Regions from separate parts of the Vibrio sp. KUL70 genome, predicted to be linked through region 3. Evidence: predicted binding sites of a transcription regulator. Region 3 holds the regulator's gene; each other region holds the start of a gene.
The links. The regulator PurR, encoded in region 3, represses purine synthesis genes. The targets are predictions, from matches to a motif close to TNANGNAAACGTTTNCNTNA.
Positions count from the first base shown of each region.

Region 1: the regulator PurR is predicted to act here: its motif matches at 1,806-1,825, upstream of purT (formate-dependent phosphoribosylglycinamide formyltransferase).
Region 2: the regulator PurR is predicted to act here: its motif matches at 2,098-2,117, upstream of AC6I7V_RS19735 (formate--tetrahydrofolate ligase).
Region 4: the regulator PurR is predicted to act here: its motif matches at 2,344-2,363, upstream of AC6I7V_RS10650 (NCS2 family permease).

Region 1 covers NZ_AP045834.1:1,717,164-1,721,382, forward strand. The annotation lists gene AC6I7V_RS07440 (LrgB family protein) at 1-518, shown strand, start outside; gene cdd (cytidine deaminase) at 835-1,722, shown strand; gene purT (formate-dependent phosphoribosylglycinamide formyltransferase) at 1,892-3,067, shown strand; gene AC6I7V_RS07455 (thiopurine S-methyltransferase) at 3,178-3,831, opposite strand; gene AC6I7V_RS07460 (RelA/SpoT domain-containing protein) at 4,113-4,219, shown strand, end outside.
Region 2 covers NZ_AP045835.1:1,296,816-1,301,034, forward strand. The annotation lists gene AC6I7V_RS19730 (sensor domain-containing diguanylate cyclase) at 1-121, opposite strand, end outside; gene AC6I7V_RS19735 (formate--tetrahydrofolate ligase) at 318-2,066, opposite strand; gene AC6I7V_RS19740 (inosine/guanosine kinase) at 2,319-3,623, opposite strand; gene AC6I7V_RS19745 (CreA family protein) at 3,759-4,219, opposite strand, start outside.
Region 3 covers NZ_AP045834.1:1,106,882-1,111,100, forward strand. The annotation lists partial or broken gene AC6I7V_RS05070 (IS1182 family transposase) at 1-601, opposite strand, end outside; gene AC6I7V_RS05075 (TfoX/Sxy family DNA transformation protein) at 719-1,309, opposite strand; cyclic di-GMP riboswitch class I at 1,438-1,522, opposite strand; gene purR (HTH-type transcriptional repressor PurR) at 1,694-2,698, opposite strand; gene torD (molecular chaperone TorD) at 3,020-3,667, opposite strand; gene torR (two-component system response regulator TorR) at 3,924-4,219, shown strand, end outside.
Region 4 covers NZ_AP045834.1:2,411,202-2,415,420, forward strand. The annotation lists gene frsA (esterase FrsA) at 1-416, opposite strand, end outside; gene gpt (xanthine phosphoribosyltransferase) at 505-969, opposite strand; gene AC6I7V_RS10650 (NCS2 family permease) at 1,034-2,323, opposite strand; gene vcdP (small protein VcdP) at 2,904-2,993, opposite strand; gene AC6I7V_RS10660 (aminoacyl-histidine dipeptidase) at 3,449-4,219, shown strand, end outside.

The sequences.
Region 1 (4,219 bases), 610 kb from region 3:
CTTGGATTACCTACATGCTCCAACCAGCCGTTGTTGCGCTTGCTTACCCACTGTATGAACAACTCCCACAGATAAGAGCTAACTGGCGCATTATCACCTTTGCGAGTCTGCTAGGTAGCGTGATGTCGATGCTAAGCGCTGTATTAATCGCTGCAGCTTTTCATGCAGACCTTGGCTTAATTGCCAGTTTACTCGGTAAATCGGTGACGACTCCTATCGCAATGGAAGTGTCTAGTCATCTTGGTGGTGAAGCTGCCATAGCCGCGATCTTAGTGCTTTTGGTTGGACTTTTCGGGGCAATTTTCGCCTATCCAATCTACAACCTGATCGGTATTAAGAGCCCTATCGCTCGTGGACTTACGATGGGAACCGTATCACACGCATTAGGTACAGCGACTAGCGCCGAGAAAGATCCACGAGATGCAGCATTTAGCTCTCTGGCATTAGTTCTGTGTGGTGTTATCACCTCGATATTAGCACCTTCAATGTTCTCATTGGTGCTATGGATATACTCCTAATAGCAAAATACTTAACTTGAAGTAGCTGATAGTCAATCTATGTCATTGCTAATTCCCGAACAAAATCAGAGCGCTTTTCCAACAAATCTTTAGGAAATGCGCTCTTTTTTTCAGCTAAACTATTTATTCATGCAATGTGATGCACCCATCAATTTGTGACTTTAATTACACTTTGCTGGCTGCAAACGATTTCATTTGTGACCTCACTCTAATTGTGCAACACAATGTAACAAGCAACATACATTGGTGACCTCGATCACAGAAAGTTTCTGGGTATTGCATAAACTTAAAGCCTAAGGTCAATTAAGGATTCAACATGAACAGTCGTATTACCCTGGCGCTGGAAAGTGCTCCAGCTTCATTGAAAGCACTTTTAAGTGACATCGTATTAGCAGACAACTTTGACGCCACCATCTCTAAAGAGCAGTTTCAAAGCTTGCTAGATGCAAGCGGTCTTTCTGATAAAGAAGTTCGTCTAGCTTTACTGCCAATCGCAGCTGCGTTCTCTTACGCACCACTTTCTGATTTCTACGTTGGCGCAGTAGTGCGCGGCCTATCTGGTCACATCTACTTCGGTGCAAACATGGAGATTGCAGGTGCACAGCTAGGTCAAACGGTACACGCAGAACAAGCGGCAATCAGTCACGCTTGGATGAAAGGTGAAAAAGGACTTTCTGATATCACCATCAACTACAGCCCTTGTGGTCACTGTCGTCAATTTATGAACGAATTGACTACGGCTAATGAGTTGAAAATCCAGTTACCAGAACGTGAAGAGCGTTCACTCCAAGATTATCTGCCCGACTCTTTCGGCCCTTCTGATCTTGGTATCACCGAAGGCCTGATGACAGAACTTGACCACAAGTACACGACTGAAGAGACAACACCTATTGTTGTTAAAGCTCTAGAGGCCATGAACCGCAGTCATGCCCCTTACACCAAAAACCTAAGCGGTGTTTCACTTCAACTTGCGTCGGGTGAGATCTTCTCAGGTGCATACGCAGAAAACGCGGCATTTAACCCGAGCTTGCCTCCACTTCAAGTAGCGATGATTCAAGTAATGCTGGCAGGTAATAACTTCGACCAAATCGAGAGTGCAGCTCTGGTTGAAAACGCACAAGGCAACATCAGTCACTTGGCAGAGACCCAATCAACGCTAGAAGCAATTAACCCAGATATCCCAGTCACTTACTTAGCAATATAACTGCATTAAGTTAACATGCGATTTACATAAGCAGCCCTCTTTTAGTCGGCTGCTTTTTTTATGCTTAAAATTCACTAAAACCATCACGCAAACGTTTGCTTTTGAGGTTGGAATGAGTATGATCTCCCCGTTCTCAAATACTCGTTCAACATGTTCGGAAGGAATAACTATGTTTGGTACCGCCACTCGTGACAATGCTACTCGTGTACTTCTATTGGGCTCTGGAGAGCTAGGCAAAGAAGTTGCTATTGAGTGTCAACGTTTAGGTTTAGAAGTGATCGCTTGTGATCGCTACCCAGATGCCCCTGCAATGCAAGTTGCTCATCGTAGTCATGTCCTAGACATGCTGGATGGCGATGCGCTTGAAGCTATCATTGAGCTAGAAAAGCCGGATTACGTAGTACCTGAAATTGAAGCCATCGCGACCAGCAAACTGGTTGAATTAGAAGAAAAAGGCTTAAACGTTGTTCCTACTGCGAATGCGACCAAGCTGACAATGAACCGTGAAGGGATTCGTCGCCTCGCAGCAGAAGAGCTGGAACTAATGACTTCACCTTATCGCTTCGCCGATAGTTTTGAAGATTTCTCTGCCGCGGTAGAATTTGTCGGTATCCCTTGTGTCGTCAAACCCGTAATGAGTTCTTCTGGCAAAGGTCAAAGTGTTATTAAGAGTGAAGACGATATCCAAAAAGCGTGGGACTACGCTCAAGAAGGAGGTCGTACTGGCGCTGGACGAGTCATCGTAGAGGGCTTTATCGACTTTGATTACGAAATCACCTTGCTGACAGTTCGAGCGGTGGACGGTATTCACTTCTGTGCGCCAATCGGCCACCGACAAGAAGACGGAGACTATCGCGAGTCATGGCAACCACAGGTGATGTCTGACAATGCACTTAAGGCAGCGCAATACACCGCTGGTAAAGTGGTTGACGCTCTAGGCGGCTACGGCATCTTTGGTGTAGAACTGTTCGTCAAAGGTGATCACGTGATCTTCAATGAGGTATCACCTCGTCCACACGATACCGGCCTAGTTACATTGCTGTCTCAGGACTCCTCTGAGTTTGCTCTGCACGTCCGCGCATTTACAGGCATGCCAATCAAGAATATCACTCAGTACGGCCCTTGTGCGTCTGCCGTTGTTCTTGGTCAGGGTACGTCGACAAATATTCGTTTCGAAGGTTTGGAAAACGCATTAAATGCTCCTCAAACTCAGGTTCGATTATTTGGTAAGCCAGACATCAATGGCCGCCGCCGCTTAGGTGTCGCCCTTACTCGCCGTGATAGTGTTGAGTCAGCGATTGAAGACGCCGTAGAAACCGCTTCTAAGATTAAAGTCATCTACTAGAGCCTGTAACCTTTATCGGTGACATTTGTTCGCGTACTCTCCAGCGGAAGAAAACCAAAGACGGGCTTCAATGCCCGTCTTTGTCGTTGCTAAATTGTATGCAGGTTTTATTAAGCCTGACACTCAATCAAGTAGACCTCTTCTGAGAAGCGAGACAAACCTTTCTTGGCGATCTTAGGATGATCGTCATCAGCAATATCTTGATTTAATTGTGTAATCTTGTATCCAGAGAATAGCTGCTCTACTTCATCTCTTGGTACGCTGAATGGAGGCCCACTCATCTCTTCTTGATCGTAATCCAGAGTCACCAATAAGATCTTACCACCCGGTTTTAGTAACTGCTTCAACCTAGCCACATACTGTACTCGCATCTCTTTAGGCAATGCCACTAAAGAAGCACGGTCGTAAATAGTATCAACTGCTTGAATCGGCGCTGTGAAGTAATCACCAGTGTAGATACTGAGTTCATCAAACTGGTACAACTCATGTTGACCATTAATCTGCGTCACCATCGGCGTATAAAAATGTTCCGAGAAAAATGCACGAACTGCGATTTGGCTTAGTTCAACACCCTGAACGTCTTGATGCTTAGACGCCAACCAAACCAAATCTTCGCTCTTACCACATAATGGAACAAAAACGCTCTTCGCGTCGCTCGGTTCAGTGTGCTTCCAAAACTCAATCAGCAGCGGATTCACATCTTCTAGGTGGAAACCAATTTGGTTTGCGGCCCATTTATTGTGCCAAAATTCAGGATTATTCATCTTTCGTTCATCTTGTTGATTCAATAATGCAAGGGTACAGGATAGACAGGTAAGAGCAACCTTGGCAGGCGTCAAAGTTCTTGAAAATGTGGTACTCACATTGGTTTAATTTGTCTATATGTTCACATATTAAGGCACGAAAAAACGTTAAGGTTGGTTTCTGTTCAAACGGCCCCATATCGTATTTAGAGACACTGCTATTTGAACAACAATTTGCTCTTAGCGTTACTGGTTACCCCTTTTAGTTTCACCGTTTTGTAACCTAGTATATTGGAGTTTGAATGAGTGTATTTCTCCGTACCACGGCACTAATGCTTCTTGTATTGAGCCGCGCGCCTGCATTCGCAGCAACTGTATCAACTAACTCAGCAGAACCAACTCGCACACC
Region 2 (4,219 bases), on a different replicon from region 3:
TCGTGTCGTATTGCGCTTTTATACGATCAAATTCGGAGTTGATGTATAAAGCGGGAACTATTCCGAGGGCTAGGAGAGTACAGAGAAATTGGCCTAAGAGTTTTTTTATGCTTACTTTCATTACATTCCCCAAAGAATCAGCGCAATACTATAGATTTAGTGGGGGTATTAATGTGATCTTCACCCAGAACTTAAGAGCTCGATCTCCTAGGTGAGAGGTATGTGTGCAATTTGTTGCTTTTGTGTGCAAATTTCAGGTTATCTTACACTCACCGTGACGATAACCTGCAATTTGCTGTTTCAAGCGCCTATAAACGCTAACTTAAGCCTGTAATTTCGCCATGCTCGTTAATATCTAAAGACATAAACGCTGGTCTATCAGGAAGCCCTGGCATGGTCATTACGTTCCCACATAACGCATAAACAAATCCTGCTCCTGCACAGAGCTTGAGTTCTCGCACAGGAACATCAAACTGAGTTGGGGCGCCTTTAATATGTGCTTCCGTTGAAATCGACAATGGTGTTTTAGCTAGACATACCGAAAGGTGGTCAAAGCCATGCTTTTTGAACTCTGTCAGTTGCGATTTGGCTTTGTCAGACAACGTCAAACTGGCTGCGCCGTAACCCACTTCCGCGACAGCCATCAATTTCTCTTCGAGTGACTGTTCTGTTGTATACAGGGGCTTAAATTGTGCAGGTTTTTCGCAAGCTGCGACGACCGCTTTGGCTAAATCCGTTGCGCCTTTTCCGCCTCTACCGAACGCCTCGCTCACCGCCACTGATATGGTGTCGTCGTACTCACGGATCACTGTGGCTAGTTGTTCGAGTTCTTGGTCTGAGTCTTGTGGGAATCGGTTGATAGCAACCACAATAGGAACGCCATATTTCTTAACGTTATCAATATGCCATTTAAGGTTTTCAAAACCCGCAACAAGAGCATCAGGGTCGTCGTGGAAGATCGAATCAGGTAGTGGTGTACCTGGCCTTAAATCGTACAACCCCGAATTTGCTTTTAGGCCTCTAAGCGTTGCTACAATCACTGCGCAGTCTGGTGACTGTTTGGCGGCAGTAGCTTTGATATTGCACGCCTTCTCAAAGCCCATATCAGAACCGAAACCACCTTCAGTTACGACGTAATCTGCCAACTTGAGGGCGATATTGTCAGCAATGATCGACGAGTTACCATGAGCAATATTGGCAAAGGGGCCTGCGTGAATCAGGGTAGGGACGCCTTCTAATGTCTGCATTAATGTTGGCTCGATAGCATCCTTCATTGTCACTGTCATTGCGCCAGCAACTTGGAAGTCTTCAGCTGTTAGTGGCTCACCGTTTCGATTGTAAGCCAATACAATGCGTCCGATGCGTTTACGCAGGTCTTGTAAGTTCTCTGCGAGCGCGAGAATGGCCATAAGCTCTGAGGCAGCTGAAATATCAAAGCCGTCTTCACGCTCAAAGCCATTAATGGTTTTACCGTCTTCGTTTTGACCGATGGTAACCATACGTAGAGCACGATCGTTATGATCGAGAACCCGTCGCCAAACGACACGTTTAGGGTCAATATTGAGCGCTTTTAAGCCAGAGCGTTGTTCAAAGGCTTTCGTTCCTTCTCGCTGCTCATGATACAAACGAGCGTCGATAGCTGCCGATGCAAGGTTATGGGCCGCGGTAACAGAATGAATATCTCCAGTCAGATGGAGGTTCAATTGTTCCATAGGGGCGACTTGAGAATAACCACCGCCCGCAGCACCGCCTTTGACCCCAAATACTGGCCCCATTGAAGGTTGACGAATACAAGCCATAACTGACTGATTAATCGCTGCTAAACCTTGGCTCAAACCGATTGTTGTGACGGTTTTCCCTTCACCAAGTGGCGTTGGTGTAATTGCGGTAACAAGGATCAGCTTACCTTTTGGTTTCTCTTCGAGACGCTTTAGGCTTTCTAAAGAGACTTTCGCTTTGTGTAATCCGAGAGGTTGGAATTCTTCAGTGGTTAAGCCCGCACCGAGAGCAATATCACGGATGTTCTTAAGTGAAGAGGAGCGGCAAATTTCAATATCAGACAGCATATTAAATCCTTATGTTGAAACCGATAAGGTGGTACGAAAACGTTTGCGTGGCGATAATACTGTATAAATCGACTATGTAAAGGCTAAACACGCGAAGTATGTGCTGGAAGATACCAGATTTAGTGAGTCATTGCGCGAGATCAAATCTAGTGATGACAACTCATCATGGTTACTGAGGTCTCCTATTGAGTCAGTCGAAAATAAAAAGGGTTGCATAGTGCAACCCTTAATAGAAAAACGTAGATCCTGTGATTAACGATCCCAGTATGCTTCTTCTAAGCTGTCTTCACGCTCTGGAAGCGCGCGACCAAGGCGCGGAGAGTGTTGTGTTAGAACTTCGTAACTTACACGGTTAGCGTACTTACAGATCTGTGACAGCGACGAGTAAGTCATATAAGGCTGATCGTGTTTAGACGAGTTTGGCACGTTCATGTAGTGGTGGCTATTTGCAGCCATATCATGAAGCAGGGCAGACAATGCAGCATCACCCGCGCCATTGGTGTTCTTAATCTCTAGCGGACCACCAAGGTAAGGTCCAATGTGAGAGTACACTTTAACGGGATTGCTACAGTCTGCCTTACGCATCGCGCGGCTAAATTCATATTTATTAAATTCTGGGATGTTTCCTGGAAGAAGAGGCAGCTCAGTTTCACGTTTCGCTGTTTCGTCTGTGTAACCTGCCATGTATAGGCCAACAGGACCTGCCGTACACAGAACTAAATCTACCCACTCCAGCGCTTTATCAGCTGCAAGTAGAGGATCTTTCTCGCCGGTTAGTGCTTGGCCTTCCTCTTCGTTCATCGCAATGATAGAGATATTCTCTTTGATGTAGTCTTGCCACCACTCAGCGTTACCTTCGATTACCCACTTAGTGCCTAACGTCAGTACCACTGGCACGTTGTTTTCTTTAGCAATCTCGATAGCACGAGCGACCGCTTTTGGCATTGGATCTTCTGGTTTACCACGCATTAGGTATGAAGAAACCACCAATGCAGAAGCCTTTTCAAATACATCTTCAGGGATGCTATCTGGACGCAGGTTATTCATTTCACCTTCGTTGATCGCAAACGTACGCTCACCATCATCAGAAATAAGGGTGTAACAACGACCGATAGAGCCTTCGACTGTCTGTAGATGGTTTAAGTTCATACGTGAAGAAGTGCGGCATAGGTAACGGTATGCAAATGAACCAACTTCGATATTACGTGACATAACACCTAGAAGTACCGATTTGCTGTCTGCTAGCACAGAGTAATTGTGCAGAGTATTACCAATGGTATCACCTGGATATTGATGCGTGATTAGACCGCTCTCTACAAGTTCTTCGTATAGGGCATCAGCTTTGCTCTCTTCTAAAACGAGAGAGTGACCTTTACTCAGCTCGTATTTAGCAAGGAACTCATCAGAAACACGCGCTTCGATATCTACAATTGTTTGACCAACACCAACAATAATCGGGCGAAACAGTTTTGGCGTTTCCTTCATCTGGTTGATGAGTGGATCACGGGCGTGTGTAGGGAAGTAGTGCTTAGATTTGCGCTGTCCAGGAAATTTCATAAGAAAATTACAGTGAGAAAATTTTGCCGTATGATATCACAGTTTTTTGTAATATCTTTCATTTTTATTACATTCAGACTCACCTGTACATTGTGTGTACAGGTGAGCGGGTAGCAGAAAACGAGTGGCTTATTTTTACTTTTCAGATGATGTTGCCGGCTCTATGTAAGCATCGGTGCCCCAAAGTGGAACAGTTGAAAGACTGTGCTTGAAGCTACCTTCTGTCTCCTTGGTTGTGTAAGACAGATACAGCAAGGTTTGGTTGTCTGCATCGTAAATGCGTCTTACCTTCATTGTCTTAAAGAAAATGCTTTTTGACTGCTTGAAGACCACTTCACCAGACGCGCTCTTATCTATTTTCGCAATCATCTCAGGAGTGATATCACCCGTTTGACGACATGAGATCGAGCTGTCACTTGGGTCTGCCAGTGAGAAATCCGCCTTGATAGAAGCGATGTGACAGGTGACTCCTGGGATTTTTTCATCGTCGAGGTGAGAGATCTTAATATCTTTCAAAGTGAAGAAACCAAGTGATACGTCACCAACTTCGTTATCTGAACAACCAGCCAACATGGTTATAATACCTAATGCGATTA
Region 3 (4,219 bases):
AGTTTTAGGCTCAGCGGTACGTGACTTTAGAGGTTTCTTACCCTCTTTCTCTCGGTCTAGCGCGACATCTTCATCGAGCATATCAAGATAAGCACTGGCGCGAACCTTAGTCACTTTGTTCGTGTGCTTATTTTTGTTGGCATTGGCTTTTAGGTGCGTGCTGTCAGTAAATAGTTCTTGGCCTGCGACCAAACCTTTCGCCATTGCCTGCTCTACGATATTGATAAAGATACGCTCAAACACATCGGTACCATTAAAGCGGCGAATACGGTTTTGGCTGAGTGTCGATGCATGGATAACTTTCTCTGTCAGTGACATACGCAGGAACCATCGATAAGCGACATTGACTTCAATCTCTTTCACGAGTTGTCGCTCGCTTTTTTATTCCGAAGAGGTAACCAAGCAGGATGATTTTAAACAGGCGTACAGGGTCAACAGGTGGGCGACCGTTGTCTTTACAGTAGAGGTGAGCGACTTCATTACGGATAAACTCGAAGTCGATGGCTTTATCTATCTTACGAACTAAATGGTTCTGAGGAACGAGCTGTTCCATGGTGACCATTTCGAGTTCATATTGTTGAGGTGAAGGCTCTTGAAGCATAGTGAGATATCCATATTTCGATACCCCTATTAGATCAAAGGTCTAGCTTGAAAGCTAGACCTTTGTCAGCAGTCTGAGCCACATTGATGTGGCTTTTGACAATTAAGTGAGGTGGACTTAATTGATAGAGTTGATAAGCTCATCGCGTCGTTGTTGAGGTATGACCGACCAATGAGTACCGTTGATGGCACCTTCAAGTGCCCAAAGCAGCTCTAAGCTGACACTGGATGAGTGAGACTCTTTTATTGCTTTGTATGCATTAACAGAACCTGACTCATACAAGCTCTCGACGGTATCGATGCCCGCTTTTTTCAACATACGCTCTGTGGCAAGTCGAAGGTTGGGCAAATCTTTTAATCGTGTAGGCTTCGCTGATGATTGGATTTGCTTCTCTTTTTTGGCACAGTCAAGGGACGCTTTTGCCAGTTCGATAATACGTTCTTGAGTCTGCCAGAGATCTTCTGGAAGAGCAAAATACTTAGTAACGACTGGGAATCCGCGTTTTTTGTATACGTAAGGTTCGAAACCCTGTTGTTCAAATTTTGAAGTAGTATTTTTGTCAGCTCGAATGTGTAATTGATTGTTAACGACCAGTGCAAACATCGTGTCGTCGGCAAATAGGCCAAAACCGCCAAACATTGAGCGTGACTTAATCTTTCCAAGTGGCTCAAATAACTTCATTGAGTCCTTGAGTATCGGTTTATCCATATTGTTTATCTCGGTGTATTTGAATTACGCCACCAAATAAGCAGGTCCGAGAGATTAGCAAAATGTCGCAATAAAATTGTCAATAAGCCGTAAATTACTACTAAAGGTAGGAAATACTGCATTTTGCCATCGGTAACCCCGCTACCATACCAATAATGGGTTAGGCCGGAGGCTTTGCGTCTCACCCTTTCAAGTGATTTGCCCTGTGCGTGACTGTATAACGAAGAATAAAGTTTTTTGTTGAATGAGGTTCACACTTGTTATTCCAAAATGTGATCTTAATTCAGTTAATTGTTGTCTTTATATGCAACAAGGTTTTTACTTTGTCAGAATAAAAAAAACGCACCAAGCGGTGCGTTTTATTAGATTTCTCTAAAGTTTACGTTATTTTAACGTTTTAACTGTAGCTCGCTCAATGATCTCTGGATGCATTTCGAACACGCGTTTTTCGTGATCTTTGTCTTTAATGCGTTCCAACAAGATTTCAAATGCGTTTTTGCCGACACGACGCTTTGGCTGGTGAACAGTTGTCAACGGTGGTGAGAAGTACTCTGCCAGCTCAATATTGTCGTAACCAATCACTGAAATGTCTTCTGGGATCTTAATGCCTTGCTGCTGCAGACGGCTCATAAGACCAAGTGCCATAGTATCGTTAAAACAGAATACTGCTGTCGGGCGATTCTCCATTGAAACGATTTTATCTGCCGCGATAACTGCGGTGTCACATTCGAAGTTACCTTCAAGAATTAGATTGTCATCTGTTTGAATGTTTGCTTCTTCAAGAGCACGACGATAACCCGCGATACGCTCTACACATGCCGCTTTATCCAAATGTCCACTTAGACAAGCAATACGATCATGTCCTCGTTCAACCAGGTATTTAGTGGCGAGGTAGCCACCTTCTTCTGAGTTGTCGATGATTTTATCCGCTTGTGAACTCTCTGGGCCCCAGTCCATAACAACTTTTGGAATGTCTGCGTGGCGGTCAAGCATTTCACGCAGTTCTTCAGTCAAGTCAGAACACATTACCAAGATACCGTCTACGCGTTTTTCAGCAAGCATTCGGATGTAGTCGCGTTGCTTTTCGTAGATACCACCTGTGTTACATAGAATCAGCGTGTAGCCTTGACGGTAACAGTAGCTCTCTACACCATCGATCACTTCAGAGAAGAATAGGTTGGTTGATTGAGTCACTAGCATACCGATTGTGCGCGTAGAGTTACATTTCAGGCTACGAGCAACAGCACTTGGTGCATAATTTAGTTCATCGACGGCTTTGTTTACTTTTTCTTGAGTCGCTTCTGCGACGAAACGTGTCTTGTTGATCACGTGAGAAACGGTGGTTGTTGATACGCCGGCTAAGCGAGCGACATCTTTTATAGTTGCCATGGCTTTATCCTATTGATAGCTACTTCCTCAGCAGTACGGAGCAAGTAGCCGTTTAAAGCTACCAGAACAAGAGCTTAGAATATGGAGGGCTCTCTCGGTACTAAAGTGCTAAAAAACAAAAAACCGCTTATGAGAGCGGCTTGTCTTAACACCGAAATGCTCTTAGCTAATTTAAAGCATAGCATTTCGAGAATGTTTCATATTTTATCGTTTGCGGTCACAATTTTAGACTGACTAGAAAATACTCGCAATAAAATTCACCCAGAAATCTGGGTGAGTTGTCACATTCTACCTAAATTGTACCCTTAGTCATCAGTGAATTTATTCACCAGCTAAATATTGTGCGTCAAGTTTACAGAAAGCGACTAGCAATTCTGCAACACATGCGTAAAAACCAAACTCATCAAATTCACGGCATTTTACTGCGAACTGTGGAACCCAACTAAGGAGCTGTTGTTCAACAAACTCGTGTTGTGTAGCGAAAGCCGTTTCTAGATCTTGTTCACTCTCAAGGTCGTTGGAGCGAATAATGATGTTACCTAGGAAATCTAACTCAATGGCTAAGTGGTCAGCAGGCTCTTTTAGATCTTGGTTTACGGCGATGCCGTAAGACGCCATGATGGCTTCCATGTCTTGAGCTGGTTTCGCATTCAGTAGTCCACTTTTGTCTAGATAAATAGAAGCGTACGGCAGAGCACCGTACTTATCCGACTTTAAGAACAGCTCGCAAAAATCGGATGAAAGCTCTAATTGAGCATCTTCACGGTTCTGTAATCGGTTAAGTGCATCTACTAGGTTATTGATTGATGGCTTAAGCGTCTCGTTGTCGCCGAGGCCGGTTAAAAACGAACGAATCTCAACCGAGTGGTATTTCTCCAATTCTTCTTGAGTCAGTTCTTTCGCGAACAGGCTCGATAGCCACCAGTAGATTTCAGCTCGTTGTTCATTGAACGCTTTGGTTTCTTTCATCTCAATAATCCTAATATCGTCTTTCGTAATATCTGCGGTACGAAGGCTTACTAACCCTTGTATTTGCTAACTGCAAAGTCACTCGTTAGTAGTAATGCCTATATTGAATTGCGATGGGGGGTAAATAGCAAGGTTTAAGATTGTCTTGTATCAAAAAAAATTCAGGTTTCTGGCTTTTATCTTACCTACTACTAGAATTGTTACTAGTTATGAATAGAATGGTCACTGAAACTATTAAATAAGAAAAGTGGTGTAGATGAGCTATCACGTATTAGTCGTTGAAGATGATGTGGTAACCCGTAGTAAGCTGGTTGGATATTTCCAGAATGAGGGTTACACAGTAAGCGAAGCAGAAAGCGGCGCTCAAATGAGAAATGTTTTAGAAGAAAATAACGTAGATCTCATTATGCTGGACATCAACTTACCAGGCGAAGATGGATTGATGCTAACTCGCGAATTACGCAGTCAATCAGACATTGGGATTATTTTAGTTACTGGACGCACGGATAGCATCGACAAAATTGTAGGCCTAGAGATGGGCGCAGATGATTA
Region 4 (4,219 bases), 1.3 Mb from region 3:
TAGCCAGCAATACTAAAGCAAAGTGACGCAGAAAACAGTTCCTCTGCAACCTCTTCGCCGCTCTTATCGTTAGCACGGTTTTGGTGTTGCATACCGAGCTTGGTCCACTCATAAGCCCAGTTACCACTGCGGTAGCCCATGACGGTATCCAACCAATCATCTGTCGTACGCGAATGGGTCGATGATGCAATGCGTGACAACACCGCTTCTTGTTCAATCGGGTTTACCCCTTGCCAGACCCACTGCATGCGGCGCAGGTTTCGATACCACGCGCTGTCTTGTTGTTCATGCTTCTGTTCAAGCATGTCGACAGAGCTCGGCATATATTGCGTCAGCATTGAGGTCTCTTTCGCCTGTTTATGTTTGACAAATAGAGTTTCAGATAGGTTTTTACTGGTTTCTTCAGATAACGACATGGGGATTCTCAGTCGAGGATGATGACTGTAATAATATAAAAAAAAATGACCCTATAAAGGGTCATTTCTCAAAAAACACAGATTATGCTTATTTTGACTTGCGATTTACTGGCTCAATGTAACCTAGGCTTAGATCCCACGGCTGTTCAATCCATGTGTCTTGAGCGATATCAACAATGTAATCGTCGAGTAGCGCTGCACCTGAAGGCTTAGCACATACCGCGATTAGCTTCGCTTTAGGGTACATTTCACGCAGTTTACGTGCAGTGTCACCGCTGTCTACTAGGTCTTCAACGATTAGGAAACCTTCACCGTCACCCTCTGGCGCTTTAACGACAGTCATATCACGTTGGTGATCGTGGTCGTAGCTAGAAATACAAATTGTATCAACGTAACGAATACCTAACTCACGAGCCAAGATTGCACCTGGTACTAAGCCACCACGACTTACTGCCCAGATACCCTTCCACTGTTCTGCAGGCATTTGCTTAGCAGCCAGTTCACGGCAGTAAGATTGCATGTTGTCCCATGTGATGATGAATTTGTTACTCATAGTAATTAAACCTAATAAATTGTCATGTTGTTAGAGGCCATATCAACTTGGCCTCTGCAAGCGATTAAGCGAAGATGTACTTAAGGATAAAGATCAATGACATTACCCAAACGGCAATAGAAACGTCGCGACCTTTACCACTTAGCAGCTTAATTGCAGCGTAAGCGATGAAGCCTAGAGAGATACCCTCTGCAATAGAGTACGTCAACGGCATAAGCAGACATGTTACCACGACTGGAGCTGCTTCTGTAATATCACGCCAATCAATACCAACCAGACCAGACATCATCAGAATGGCTACATAGAATAGTGCACCTGACGTTGCGTACGCTGGAATCATACCCGCTAGAGGTGAGAAGAATAGAGCAAGAAGGAAAAGTACGCCTACAACAACAGCCGTTAGACCGGTACGACCACCCTCTGCAACACCTGAAACACTCTCCACGTAAGAAGTGGTGTTTGATGTACCTAGAAGAGCACCAATTGACGTTGCGGTTGAGTCAGCAAGCAGTGCTTTGTTCAGACGAGGAAGTTTACCGTCTTCTTTAATTAGGTTTGCTTTAGTTGCAACACCAACTAACGTTCCCGCCGTGTCAAATAGGTCGACGAATAGGAAAGCAAACACAACCGAGATCATACCGATTTCAAATACAGCAGAGAAATCAAGCTGCATGAATGTTGGCGCTAGACTTGGTGGCGTAGAAATAATACCACCGTATTGCACATCACCAACAATGATTGCAATCGCTGTGATAGCAAGAATCGCGATCATTACAGCACCTTTCACACCACGGTGAACCAGTGCAACCGTTAAGAAGAAACCAAGTGCACCCAAAATAGGGCCAATCGCTGTAATGTCACCTAGTGATACTTTGGTTGCTGGGTTAGAAACCACGATACCAGCGTTGCTTAGAGCGATAAAGGCAAGGAAAAGACCGATACCCGCAGAGATACCCACGCGCAGTGACATAGGAATCGAGTTAATGATCCATTCGCGAACTTTAAAAATACTTAGAAAAATGAAGATAACGCCCGATACGAATACCGCAGCCAAAGCCACCTGCCACGTGTAACCCATGCCCATTACAACGGCGTAGGTAAAGAACGCATTCAGCCCCATACCTGGTGCTTGAGCAATTGGGTAATTGGCAACAAAGCCCATGATGAAACAGCCAATAGCCGCAGCTAAACAGGTTGCTACAAATACAGCGCCGTGATCCATACCAGCATCAGCTAAGATCATTGGGTTTACAAAAATGATGTAAGCCATCGTAAGGAAGGTCGTTAGACCGGCGATGATTTCAGTGCGCACATTGGTGCCATTTTCACTGAGTTTAAATAGCTTTTCGAACATTATCGAATCCTATAAGGGTAAAAAGTAAACGGTTGCGTAATCGATTGGCTCAGGATTATAAAGTTATCAAATAACAAATTCCAGATAGAATTAAGACTCTAACTAATATTAATGGTGAAAACGTATGAAACAGATCGATTAAAAAACGCCATTAAAAGCATAAAAAAACAATATTTAACAGATACTTAAAACAAACAAAAAACTAAAAGCAAGTGGTGTTTTTTTGAACTATGCAAAAAGTTCACATGGAAGGTTAGGCAAGTAGCGTACGATAAAAGTCATAAAATTGCCCCATTTTTCAACAGATCCAGTAATAATGAAAATTCCGAACAGTTACAGTTCAAAATTCAACCAAACATTATGCTACCAATTACATTAAATCAGTGATCAAAAATAGCGCAGAAAGAGAGCCTGAGGACACAGTATTAAGGTCACAAATCGAGCATTGGAACGGTGATGGAAAACAGCAGGCAAAAAAAACGCCACTCAACTATGAGTGGCGGTAGAATCAGTCAACCAGAGGGTTGTAAAAAATTCCAATATATAGGGGTGAACAAACTGTTCAAGTCACACGCTCAGGTTACTTGTAACCAAAGCTAGTTGGGTATGCAAAGTTGCTAGTGTAAACAGAGCTGTTAAGCCAGAACGTTGCAGATGGTAAACCTTTCATAACTATCACCTTAATAAATCAATTAAAAAACACTTTTGATTTCTCGGTTCCTTGGAGGCGATAAACGGACTCATCCTTTGAGCATTTACTCTTCATCTCAGAAGTTGGTTATTAATATACCTTAAAGAAAAAAGATTACAAGAAAATCTTGCACTAAATCACATTTTTTATCAAAAAAGACCAGATAACAAATTCAAAATGTAATTAAATTACACAAAAGAACGATAAAAACGTTTGCATGGAAACTTATTAAGCAACTGAGCGCCTATTTTTGATCAGAGCAACAAATCTCTTTTCAAACTTTGAAACAATTGCCCGCGACTACCGCTACTCGTCTACCCGCTCAAATGGTATGCTGTCGGCATCAAAACAGACCTATATTTCTAGATAATTGTCCTTTGTACAAAGCAACTTTTACCTAAAGATATGGTTATTAAATAAAAAAGGAGTTATCCGTGTCTGAATTCCATTCTGAGATCAGTAAATTATCCCCTGCCCCACTTTGGCAGTTTTTCGATAAAATTTGCTCAATCCCACACCCATCAAAACACGAAGAAGAGCTTGCTCAATACATTATTGCCTGGGCAACAGAACAGGGCCTAGATGTTCGTCGTGACCCAACGGGCAACGTGTTCATCAAGAAGCCTGCAACACCGGGTATGGAAAACAAAAAAGGTGTGGTACTGCAAGCTCACATCGATATGGTTCCTCAAAAGAACGAAGACACGATTCACGACTTCACTAAAGATCCTATCCAACCGTACATCGACGGTGAATGGGTAACGGCAAAAGGCACAACGCTTGGCGCAGACAACGGTATGGGTATGGCATCATGCTTAGCGGTTCTAGCATCAAACGACATTAAACATGGCCCAATCGAAGTTCTACTAACAGTAGACGAAGAAGCAGGTATGACTGGTGCGTTCGGTCTTGAAGCGGGCTGGTTAGAGGGTGAAATCCTTCTTAATACCGATTCAGAGCAAGAAGGTGAAGTGTACATGGGTTGTGCTGGCGGTATCGACGGTGCGATGAAGTTTAACGTTGCCCGTACTGCAATCCCAGCAGATTTCGTAACTCGCAAGCTAACGCTAAAAGGTCTGAAAGGCGGCCACTCAGGTTGTGATATTCACACAGGTCGTGCAAACGCGAACAAACTGCTTGCTCGTTTCCTAGCTGGTCACGCAAAAGAGCTGGACCTACGTATCGTCGAATTCAAAGGCGGCAGC